DNA from 2 places in the Alicyclobacillus acidocaldarius subsp. acidocaldarius Tc-4-1 genome. Region 2 is predicted to be linked to the other one. Evidence: riboswitches for the same ligand, from Rfam matches in the RefSeq annotation. Region 2 holds a riboswitch; the other holds the start of a gene.

Region 1 (5,323 bases), 1.3 Mb from region 2:
TCTCCACTCCTTCAGCAGATCTCTCTCAAGGGCGCCGATGTGCGCCTGCGCCCGCCTGTCACAGTTCGATGGCCCTGACCAGCCGAATGCCGGGATGCTTCGCGATCTCGTCGATCACGTCCTGGGGCACGCGCTTGTCGACCGACAGGAGCATCACCGCTTCTCCGCCCGTCTCCCGCCGGCCCACCTGCATGCCCGCGATGTTGATGTCGCGATCGCCCAAGAGCGTGCCGATGCGGCCGATCATGCCGGGCCGGTCCTCGTGCCGCGTGTAAATGAGAATGCCTTCGATGGGCGTGTCAATGGGATACCCGTCGAGCTCGACAATGCGCGGCCCATACTCCCCGAGGACCGTGCCCGTGACGCGGTGGGTGCCGTTGTCCGTCGCGACCGAGATCTCCACCTCGTTCGTGTACACCCGGCCGCGCGACTCGCGCACCTCCTGCACGCGCAGGCCCGCGTCTTCCGCGTACCGCAGCGCGTTGACGTAGTTGACCTCGCCGTCGTACTGGAAACTGAAGAAGCCTTTCAACACGGTGCGGGTGAGGTAGCCGCCGTCCGGATCGGAAGCGTCGCCGGCGTAGCGCACGGTCATGCTCGAAGGCGCGCCCTGCGCGAGCTGCGCCGCAAAAAGTCCCAGTTGCTCCGCGAGGGCGAGGTACGGTGCGAGCCGCTCCTTCTGGCGCTGGCTCAAGCTCGGCAGGTTCACCGCGTGCTCGAAGGTGTCGTCGCGAAGCACCTGCACGATTTCCTCCGCCACCTGAATCGCCACGTTCTCCTGCGCCTCCACCGTCGACGCGCCGAGGTGCGGCGTCAACACGACGTTCGGGCAGCGGCGAAGCGGGTGATCCATCGGCAGCGGCTCCTGCTCAAACACGTCGATGGCCGCGCCCGTCACGCGCCCTGTTTCGAGCGCCTCCGCGAGCGCCATCTCGTCGATGATGCCGCCGCGCGCGCAGTTGATGATCCGCACGCCCTCCTTCATCTGGGCGATCCGGCCTGCATCAATCATGTGGTGCGTCTCTTTCGTGAGCGGCGTGTGCACGGTGATGAAGTCGGCCTCGCGAATGGCGGTGTCGAGATCGCACCGTTTCACGCCGAGGCTCTGCGCGCGCTCCTCCGTGAGGAACGGATCATACCCGAGGACGGTCATGCCGAACGCCTTCGCGCGCTTCGCGACCTCGGTGCCAATGCGGCCCATGCCGAGCACGGCCAGCGTCTTGCCGCGAAGCTCGACGCCAATCCACTTCTTGCGGTTCCAGTTGCCCTGGAGGAGATCCCGATGGGCCGCGGGGATGTGCCGCGCAAGGCTGATCATCATCGCGAAGGTGTGCTCCGCCGCCGCAATGGTGTTGCCATCTGGGGCGTTGATGACCAGGATGCCACGGCGGGTGGCCGCCTCGAGGTCGATGTTGTCGACGCCGACGCCCGCGCGGCCGATGACCTTGAGCTTTTTCGCACGCTCGATCACGTCCCCCGTCACGCGCGTCTGCGAACGCACCACGAGGGCGTCCGCGTCGGCAATGGCCTCCTTCAGCTCGTCCGGGGTGAGGTTCGTCCTGACGACGACCTCCGCGCCCTCGAGGCCGGAGAGGATGTCGATGCCCGCCTGGGAGATGTCGTCCGTCACCAAGATCTTGGTCGCCATGTTCTCTCTCACCACTCCATAAGTACAATGAACGGCCCCTAGTCACTCCGCGCGAGACGCGCGTACAAGTGCCCAGGCGGCCGGCTCTTCCACTGTCGCACTCCCCCGTGGTCACCCACGTCATCCGCCAGTCATGCGACAGCTTCTCTATCATCTTGGCTCACAGTTCTGACTATAAAAACTATCGCGCATGGGTCAAGGGCGTCACGGCTTCCGCCTCGATAAACGCCCGGTGCAGCGCCTGCACCGCCACCTCGACCAAGTCGGCCGGAATCACGCACGACACCTTGATCTCCGAGGTGGTCACCATGTGAATCGGCACCTTGGCATCGCGAAGCGCCACAAACATCTGCGCCGCCACGCCCGGGTTCGAGATCATGCCCGCGCCCACGATGGACACCTTCGCGAGCGGCGACTCCTTCTCGATTCGCTTAAAGCCAATCTTGGGCTGCAACTCCGCCACAATCTGCTCCGCTTTGTCGAGATCGCTCTCGTGCACCGTGAACGACACGTCCACCGCCTGCTCGTCCACCACGCTCTGGACAATCACGTCCACGTTCACGCCGCGATCGGCCAGCGCCGAGAAGATGGCCGCAAGCGCGTGTTCCTCAACGGGCACGCCGACGACGGCGATGCGCGCCACCTGGCGTTCAAACGCGATGCCGGTGACTACCCGGCGGCCTTCCAGCTGATTCTCCGCCACGACTTGTGTCCCATCCCTTTCCGTAAAACTGGACCTCACGACGAGCTTCACGCCGAAGTGCTTGGCGTTTTCCACGGCGCGCGGGTGCAGCACCTGGGCACCGAGGTTGGCGAGCTCGAGCATCTCGTCGTACGAGATGGCCGCGAGCTTTTGCGCAGTCTTCACGACGCGCGGGTCCGTCGTGTACACGCCTTCGACGTCGGTGTAGATCTCGCAGAGATCCGCGCCGAGCGCTGCCGCGATGGCCACGGCCGAGGTGTCCGATCCGCCGCGCCCGAGCGTCGTGACCTCGCCGTCCGCAATGCCCTGAAATCCCGTCACCACCGGCACGACGCCCTGCGCCAGAAGCGCCCTCAGCGCCGCCGTGTCGATTCTCGCCACGCGGGCGTTGCCGTGCACCGGCTCGGTGGCAATCCCGGCCTGCCAACCTGTGAGCGACTTCGCCGGCACGCCGAGCGAGATGAGCCGCATGGCCAAAAGCGCCGCTGACACCTGCTCCCCTGTCGCGAGGAGCTGATCCATCTCCCGAGAATCCGGCCTGTCCACGATGGCTCCGGCGAGATCGACCAACTCGTCGGTGGTGTGGCCCATAGCGGAGACCACCACCACCACGTCGTGCCCCTCGGCGCGGGTCCGGGCGATGCGGTCCGCCACGGCCCGGATCCGCTCCGTCGATCCCACGGACGTGCCGCCATATTTCTGTACGACGAGCACCTTCTCCACTCCTTATCTCCATGATGGCGCCATTTCGTCTATCTTACCTGATCTCTGAGCCAGGGCGGAAGCCGGAGCGCGGCTGCGTCCGTGTCAAGTTGTCGTAGGGGAGGACCTCACCGCTTAGGTTGAGTCAGGCAACCGTGGCTGAAACTCTGGCGAGCTCACGAAGCACGTACTTCACCCATGGTCGGTCCGCATGCGGACCGACCAATGCTGGCATGTGTTTTTCCAGCCAAGTCGCCGCTTCTTCGACCCGTCTCGCGATTTCCGCCTCGTTCACTGGCTTTGTCTTCACCGGCACTTCCGCCTGCATTTCCGAACGAGAAGGCGTGTTGGCCCGCAGAGGCTCGTGATTGGCGCGCGTTGCAATCAGCCGCACTAACGCATCCGCCCCTGGCTTGCTCCAACGTGCCCCATGGCGCTTCATCCGTCGCGCCACGTGGTGGAACACCTGGCCCTCAATTGCACCCAGACTCACCACATCATCATCGCCCACAATGCCTTGCCCAATTCTCTCCATGTATGATTTCAGCTTCGAGATACGCTGCTTCTTCGCCCTTCGCTTTGCTTCTCCATCTTCGTCAGCACCTTTTCTACCCGCGACCACTCCTCGGTTCTCACCGCATCCCATACCTTCCGGTAGGCCTGCGTCTCCCGTCCCAAGGCCGCAACCATCGCCTGCCGCAGGTGAAAGGGATCCAATCGATATCGAGCCCCCAGGGAGCATTCCGACGCCCTTCTTCGCCCATTCCGCCCCGTCCGCGCCGAGCCAACATCGTTTCACGCTGGCCCAATCCCACACGCGCCCAAAAAGAGGACACCGCTTCCTCCCAGAAGCGTTCAGCTTCCTCAGTCCCCGCGACCACCTGTCGATTCATCAGGGCGCGCCGTTCCCGCCCTTGTTCCTGCTTGCCTTCATACGCCACGGCCACCTTCAATTCGAAGTGTGACTGGCCCTCTTCCTCCCTGCGCCCTCGGACATACACGCCATCCGCTTCCACGAAGAGTGTCTCGGCTTTGCGTCTCCCTCCCGGAGCGTCTCCTTGTTCGAACACCTTCTCCCGCTCCAGCTCCGCTCGGACGCGCTTCTCCCCTCCGAGCCTTTGCACTTCTTGCCAAATCGCCATCGCGCTGATGTCCGGCACCCAAGTCTGTAGAATCTCTGCCGCGCGCCGGTACGACACATCTAAAAGCCAACGCCACAGCTTGGTCTCTTAACTTCCCGCTCAATCGACGACGGGGTTCGAACCCTGCTACCTCATCCAACAGGAAGCGACGTTCGCCCGTCTTTTCGATTGCGGTAGTAACGCCGACGATACGTGATCTCTCCCAGGGTGGACACGACCGTCCGTGGTTTACGCTGAATAAGTTCCCACTCATTTCGGTCACGCTCCGCCGCCAGCTTCTCGTCCCACGCTTCGAGCAAGCGCGGAACCATTTCCCTCATGAATTCGCCGAAGGACCTCATGAGCCTCTCTTCAAGAATCGCGAAGTCGCACGGATGCTCAGACAACCACAACAGATTCATCCACAGCGGCAGGAAACCCGCCGCGCCATCACGAATATCCAACATGAGAGACCTCACCTCTTCATCCGCGCTCCGAACGCGGGTTGTTTTTGTGCTCAGTGAGGTCTCTTCTCTTTGTCCCCGGAAAATCCTCCCGAGAACAACCCCTACTCAAACTTTATACGCTCCGCGGCTGCGAGCGCCACGAGGGCCAAGACGCCCTCAGCCTTGCCCTTCGACGGCCTCCTTGGCGAGCACGAGCTGCAACCGCACCGCAGACGGCGCAGTGCCGCCGCGCGACTGGCGAGCCTCCACGACGCGCGCGATATCGAGCGCCTCGTACGCGTCCTCGTCAATCAAAGGCGATCTCGCTTGCATCTCTTCGAGGGACAATCCCGCCAGATTCGTCCCCTTCGCGAGCGCGTCCGACACGAGCCGGCCGACCACCTCGTGGGCCTCCCGGAACGGAAGCCCCTTGCGCACCAAGTAGTCGGCGAGATCGGTCGCGTTCGAGAAATCGCGCGCGAACGCGTGCTGAAGCCTTTCTCGGCGCACCTTCATCGTCTCGACCGTGCCCGCCATGAGTTCGAGCGCCGGCACTACCGTGTCGACCGCGTCGAAGGCGCCTTCCTTGTCTTCCTGCAGGTCCTTGTTGTACGCAAGCGGCAAGCCCTTGAGGACGGTCAGGAGGCCCATGAGGTGCCCGTACACACGGCCCGTCTTCCCGCGCACCAACTCCGGCACGTCC
Region 2 (5,323 bases):
ACGCGCTCGTCGGGGCATTCCTGTTGCACATCCATGTGAAGGTTGCATTTGCCTTTCCGGGTATGGTGCTCGCGACCATCTTCGTGACGCTTCCCTTCATCGTGCATGAAACCGTGCCAGCCATTTGCGCCATCGGTGATACGCAAGAACAGGCTGCGTACGTGCTCGGCGCATCGCCGTGGCGGACGTTGTGGCGCGTGTGGCTGCCCCAATTGAAGTGGAGCATCTTGTACGGATTGGCCCTCACCACGGCCCGTTCATTGGGTCAATTTGGGGCGGTGCTCGTGGTGTCTGGCAGCATCGTCATGGTGACCGAGACCGCGACGCTGTTCGTGTATCAGGCCTCCGTCAACAACGAAATGCAGGCTGCCTATGCGGTGTCCGCCCTTTTGGCGCTGGCCTCGTTTGCACTCATCCTGTTGTTGCAATTCCTGAAGCGTGCAGGGGGGAGGAACCTGCGTGACCATTGAGTTCGTCGGCGTTGAAAAAATCTACCCAGGCGGCGCGCGATCCGTCCGAGGGGTCTCCTTCCAAATTCGCGAGGGAGAGATGGTGGGACTGCTGGGTCCGAGCGGAAGCGGAAAGACCACCATCCTGCGCATCATCGCGGGACTCGAACGTCCAACCAAGGGCGATGTGTGGATTGGGGGCAAGCGGGTCACGGATCTGCCCCCTCAAAAGCGAAATGTGGGGCTCGTGTTTCAGAACTACGCGCTGTTTCAGCACATGACCGTTTATGACAACGTATCCTTTGGCCTCAGGGAAAACCGGTTCCGAAGGACGAGATGGACGCGCGCGTAAGGGAACTCCTTCGGTTCATGCGGCTGGAGTCGTATGCGAATCGCTTTCCGCACGAGCTTTCGGGAGGGCAGCAGCAGCGCGTGGCCTTGGCGCGGGCACTGGCTCCTCGCCCGCAGGTGCTCCTCTTTGACGAACCGTTCGCCGCCATTGACACCCAGATTCGGCGTGAACTGAGGACGTTTGTCCGCCAGGTCCACGATGAAATGGGCGTGACGAGCGTATTTGTCACACACGATCAGGAGGAGGCGCTGGAAGTGGCGGACCGGGTGCTCGTCCTGCACGAGGGGAACGTCGAACAGTTCGGGACGCCGGAAGAGGTTTATGAAAAGCCTGGGACGCTTTTCGTGGCCTCCTTTATCGGGGAGTCCAACGTGTTGACGCGCGCCGTGCAAAACGGCCGAATCGAGGTGGCGGGCGCGGCTCTGCCCGTCGATCCCGCCGTGTCTGATGGTTCGGAGGTGGCCGTGGTGGTGCGCCCCAAGGATGTCGAGCTTCAGCCTGCGAGCGAACGCGAAGCGCACGCGCAGGTGGTGCGATCCGCCTTCAAAGGCTCGTACAGCGCGTGCTGGATTCGCACGAACGATGGCGAAGTGTGGGAAGTTCACGTCCCGAACGCGGATCGCCATCGCTGGTCCCCGGGCGCGTGGGTGCACATGAACGTGACGAGGTGGTTTATCTTTCCGCGCTGAGCTTCCAGGCTTCCAAGTGTCAGGCGAGATCGGCAGGTCGCTCTCAGGGCCGCGTTGGCCCTGCACCTGGCACCGAGGCGATTACACCATGCCTGCGGCTTCCTGGAGCTCCATGGCGTGCATGAGGTTGGCGAAGATTTGCACCGTGGTGACGGCGCCCACGCCGCCGGGCGTTGGCGTGTAGGCCTTCGTCTTCGCCGCGGCTTCCGGCGCGAGATCGCCCTGCACGTCTCCGTTTTCCCCTTGCGAGATACCCACATCGACGACGGTCAGGCCCTCGTGCACCATGTCAGGGCCGAGCAGGCCGCCTTTTCCCACTGCAACGATGGCAATTTCGCTGTCGCGCAAATGGGCGCGGACATCGCGCGTGTGCTCGTGGCACGCGGCCACGGTCGCGCCTTCGGCGATGAGCAGGTGCAAGAGCGGCATGCCGACGGTCTGACCGCAGCCGACGAGCGTGACGTCGGCACCTTTGAGCTCGTAGCCATAGTGTTTGAGCAGGCGGATGCACGCGAGCGGCGTCGCGGGGTAGAGTGCGGCTTCCGGCGTCGGCTTGGCGAAGGAGTGGCACGGCGACAGTCCGTCCACATCCTTCAAGGCGTGAATCGCGCCCACCACGCGCTGCACGTCGACCGAAGGCGCGAGCGGCATCTCAATCATGATGCCGTGGACGGACGGATCGTCGTTCAGCGCCTGAATTTCGCGCACAATCGCCTCCGTCTCGCACTGTTGCGGCAGCTCGATCACGTCGCACTGGATGCCGAGCCGCTCCGCGATGCGCTTCTTTTGGTTGGCGTACACGCTCGCGGCGTGATCGTCATTGGCGAGCAGGGTCACGAGTTTCGGCTGCACGCCGCGCGACTTCCAGGTCTCCACGGTCTTCCTGACATCGTGGGACAACGCTTTGGCGACGGGACGGCCAAGCAACGGTTTCGGCATGGCGGACAACCTCCTGGGATTAGCATTGGTAACGAGCGGGTCGGTTAGCCGGCGTTGGCCTCTCGCGAAAATGCAAACGACCGCCTGGGTGCGTCGGGCCCAGGCGGTCGGCAGATATCGCTGTGCTCCCTCGTGGTGCTCCACGCTAAGCCGCCAGTCGCACAGCGGAACATCTTCGATTGTGAAGGCATGGCAAACAGAACCCACCATTTCGAAAGGTTCCACTGAGAATATAGCAAGCTGAAACATGGAGCGCAAGGGCGCGGGCTTCTTGATGACGTTGACCTCCATCCCGCGGGTCGTCGGTTCAGCGTCGTCCGCGTGGTGGAACAAGCGCAGTCCTGCCGTGGCCGTGATGCGCCGCGCTTCTCCGGTGGCTGCCCTCATGGCTGCCGGCGTCGCCTTGGCCGTCTCGTTTCCACGCACGGACCTTTGGATCGTGATGCCTTTCATCATCGTAATGGCGTTCACGGAGGGCGTGTATTTCCCCGCCGTGGGTACGGCGGTCCCTCAACTTCTTCCTGAGGAGTCCTGGCAGCAGGCCAACGCGCTGATCCAGGGAACAAGCCAGGTGGGGCGCATGGTCGCGAGTTTTGTGTTGGCGCCCGTCGTCACCAAGGTCGCCTATTGGGCATCCTGCCCCATCGTCGCGGCACTGTATCTGTTCACGAGCCTGGTTCTTCCCACATCCCGGCCTCGTCAGGCTGCGGCCGGATCGCTCGCGGGCATGTTGCTGCTGACGTTCACAAGCCGATTTCGCGTGTCGGTGCATCTGTTGTTGGGCGGCCTGTACTTGGGCACGTTGTTTTGGCTCCTCATCCCGCTCTATCCGCACGTCGCATGGTGTGCCTGCCTGATGGCCCTCAGCATGGCGGCCTTCGTCTGGGTCAACATTCAGTCCATCTCGCTCATCCAGATTTGGTTTCGCGGGTCTTCGCTCGCGTCCGTGATGTCCATTTTATGGACCGCAGCCATCGTGCTCGGGCTCGTTTCATACGCGGTCGATGGGGCACTCCTGAAGTGGCTATCCATCCAGGTGCTGTTCGTCGCATCCGCTTGCCTCATTGCAATCGTGGTGACGGCGGCGCTGATTTGCATCCTGGTGAGGCCGACGTGGATCCCTCAGCAGGCAAAGGCGTCGGAGGTGGCATGAGGCGCGCGGGATGACGGTGTGCTTGTGGGGAACGTGGTTCATCCGGATGGCACTGCCCCGGTCGGGTTGCAGACCGACCGGGGCGCGACATGCTTGTCGGAGCAGAATCTCATCTCGACGAGGCCATCAAGATACGGGCGGGCTCGGTTGGTTGGAACCGTACGCGACGTTGAACCCGTCGGTGTCGGAGTCGGGCGCGGATGGCACCGAAACCACCGCGTTGTTTTGCACCATGTAGCCGCCGTCGGACATCGTCACGCCCGGGTTGCCGCCGTTCACGGTGCCGGGATCGAACGTGGTCTCGCCGTAGTTCGCGAGGGTGGCGATCCGGCCGCCAATCTCAGGCGCCTCCTGGATCCACTCGGCGGAGGAGCCGGGGCCCGAGTACGACTGCGTGGTCGAAAACGTCTCGTTTCGCGTGACGTCGGTCAGGGTGATGGTCCAGGTCCCGTTGCCGTTGTTGTGAATGTGAGCGCTCATGTGATCTCCCGGTGCGATGGTCATGGAGGAGATGACGGTCTCAGGCGCGGGGAGGATCTCCCACCAGGCGTCGTATTGCGCGTGGCCGTTCACATAGTCCTGCTCGGTGCCGGTCTGGATGAGATCGCTGTTGTTGAAACCATCAATACCAATCCAACTGGATGAGTACGTATTTTTCTTGGAGGGGCTCACCGCGGGCACAATCCAGTTGCCCGTGATGTCGTTGTACGTGCTGCCGGTGACCGCATACCCGGACCAGTTCGAGGCGGACCAGCCGAAACTGGACGCCTGGATACTGTTGGGCTTCGGCGCCGTGTTCGGTGACAGCGCTTGCCGCGGCGCGTGATAGATGGCGGGTGCTACAGGTGCTGCCGAGATGTGCGGCCATACCGCCAGTGCTCCAGCCGCGAGAAGCGATGCGGTTGCCAAAGCTGGCGCTTTCCATGCCTTGGTGTTCATCACGCACAGATCCCCCTTTTGATGGTGCGGTGTGGAACGAGCGAGTCTTGCAAAGCTCGCTATCTAACCCGTATTCAAAACAGTTTGGCGAAAACCCTCTGGGTGGGGCTTCCACGCCGGTCACCAGTTCGCGGGTAGCATGGTGTAACTTGCGGCATAGATGAGCGCGCCTGCGATGGCGGTCGGCATCATGAGCACTGTAAACCGCGAGGCGCGGCGGAGGCTGGCCAGGCTCTTCCTCCACACCACCGCGTACCAGGGGAAGAGCAGCGTGAGCGTCATGAGAGCCGCAAATTGAAAATGGATGTCCTGCGGGAGAATGGGGATCATCAGGCGATCATCGGGCCTTGGGTGGAATGCAAGGTACAGTGCGGTCAGGCCGACGAGTGGAAGCGTGGCGGCCGCGAGCTTGGCTGTGAAGTGTTGCATGCCGCTGTTCTGGTAGGAGGCGCACCAAATGATACCCCAGATGGGGGCGTACAGCGCAAAGGTGACAGGGCCCGAGATGGCGTAGCCGTAGGATCCTGTCAGTGGAATCGTCAGAATCGACAGAACGCCGCACACAAGGTAAAGGGCGAGCGTGATGGCGCTTTGAGCTGCGAAAAAGGCCGCCATCGCTGCCCAGGGCGTTCTGCGCACCACGGAGGACATGGTTCTACCTCCTCAACCATTCGTTGCTTTCTCTTTACCATATGACAGCAGATGGGTCAACGCAGTGTAGGGGCGTCGCAAACGGGGTCGGTGGGGTATGATGGAGCTGGCAACGTGTCCATCAAGGAGGCCACATCCATGCAGGAACTCT

What was found. Region 2 has a riboswitch for ZMP and ZTP ahead of TC41_RS14755 (bifunctional 5,10-methylenetetrahydrofolate dehydrogenase/5,10-methenyltetrahydrofolate cyclohydrolase). Riboswitches for the same ligand answer to the same signal wherever they lie in the genome.
Region 1: another riboswitch for ZMP and ZTP. It lies ahead of serA (phosphoglycerate dehydrogenase); the one in region 2 lies ahead of TC41_RS14755 (bifunctional 5,10-methylenetetrahydrofolate dehydrogenase/5,10-methenyltetrahydrofolate cyclohydrolase).

The regions. Positions count from the first base shown of each region.
Region 1 is NC_017167.1:1,131,462-1,136,784, reverse strand. Features, by position in the region: gene serA (phosphoglycerate dehydrogenase) at 59-1,648, opposite strand; ZMP/ZTP riboswitch at 1,712-1,793, opposite strand; gene TC41_RS05250 (aspartate kinase) at 1,830-3,065, opposite strand; partial or broken gene TC41_RS17020 (ISLre2-like element ISAlac1 family transposase) at 3,199-4,641, opposite strand; gene argH (argininosuccinate lyase) at 4,798-5,323, opposite strand, start outside.
Region 2 is NC_017167.1:2,997,564-3,002,886, reverse strand. Features, by position in the region: gene TC41_RS14765 (ABC transporter permease subunit) at 1-470, shown strand, start outside; gene TC41_RS16975 (ATP-binding cassette domain-containing protein) at 460-801, shown strand; gene TC41_RS14760 (ABC transporter ATP-binding protein) at 819-1,490, shown strand; gene TC41_RS14755 (bifunctional 5,10-methylenetetrahydrofolate dehydrogenase/5,10-methenyltetrahydrofolate cyclohydrolase) at 1,572-2,429, opposite strand; ZMP/ZTP riboswitch at 2,520-2,600, opposite strand; gene TC41_RS14750 (hypothetical protein) at 2,704-3,582, shown strand; gene TC41_RS14745 (G1 family glutamic endopeptidase) at 3,709-4,521, opposite strand; gene TC41_RS14740 (hypothetical protein) at 4,642-5,172, opposite strand; gene TC41_RS14735 (aminotransferase class I/II-fold pyridoxal phosphate-dependent enzyme) at 5,311-5,323, shown strand, end outside.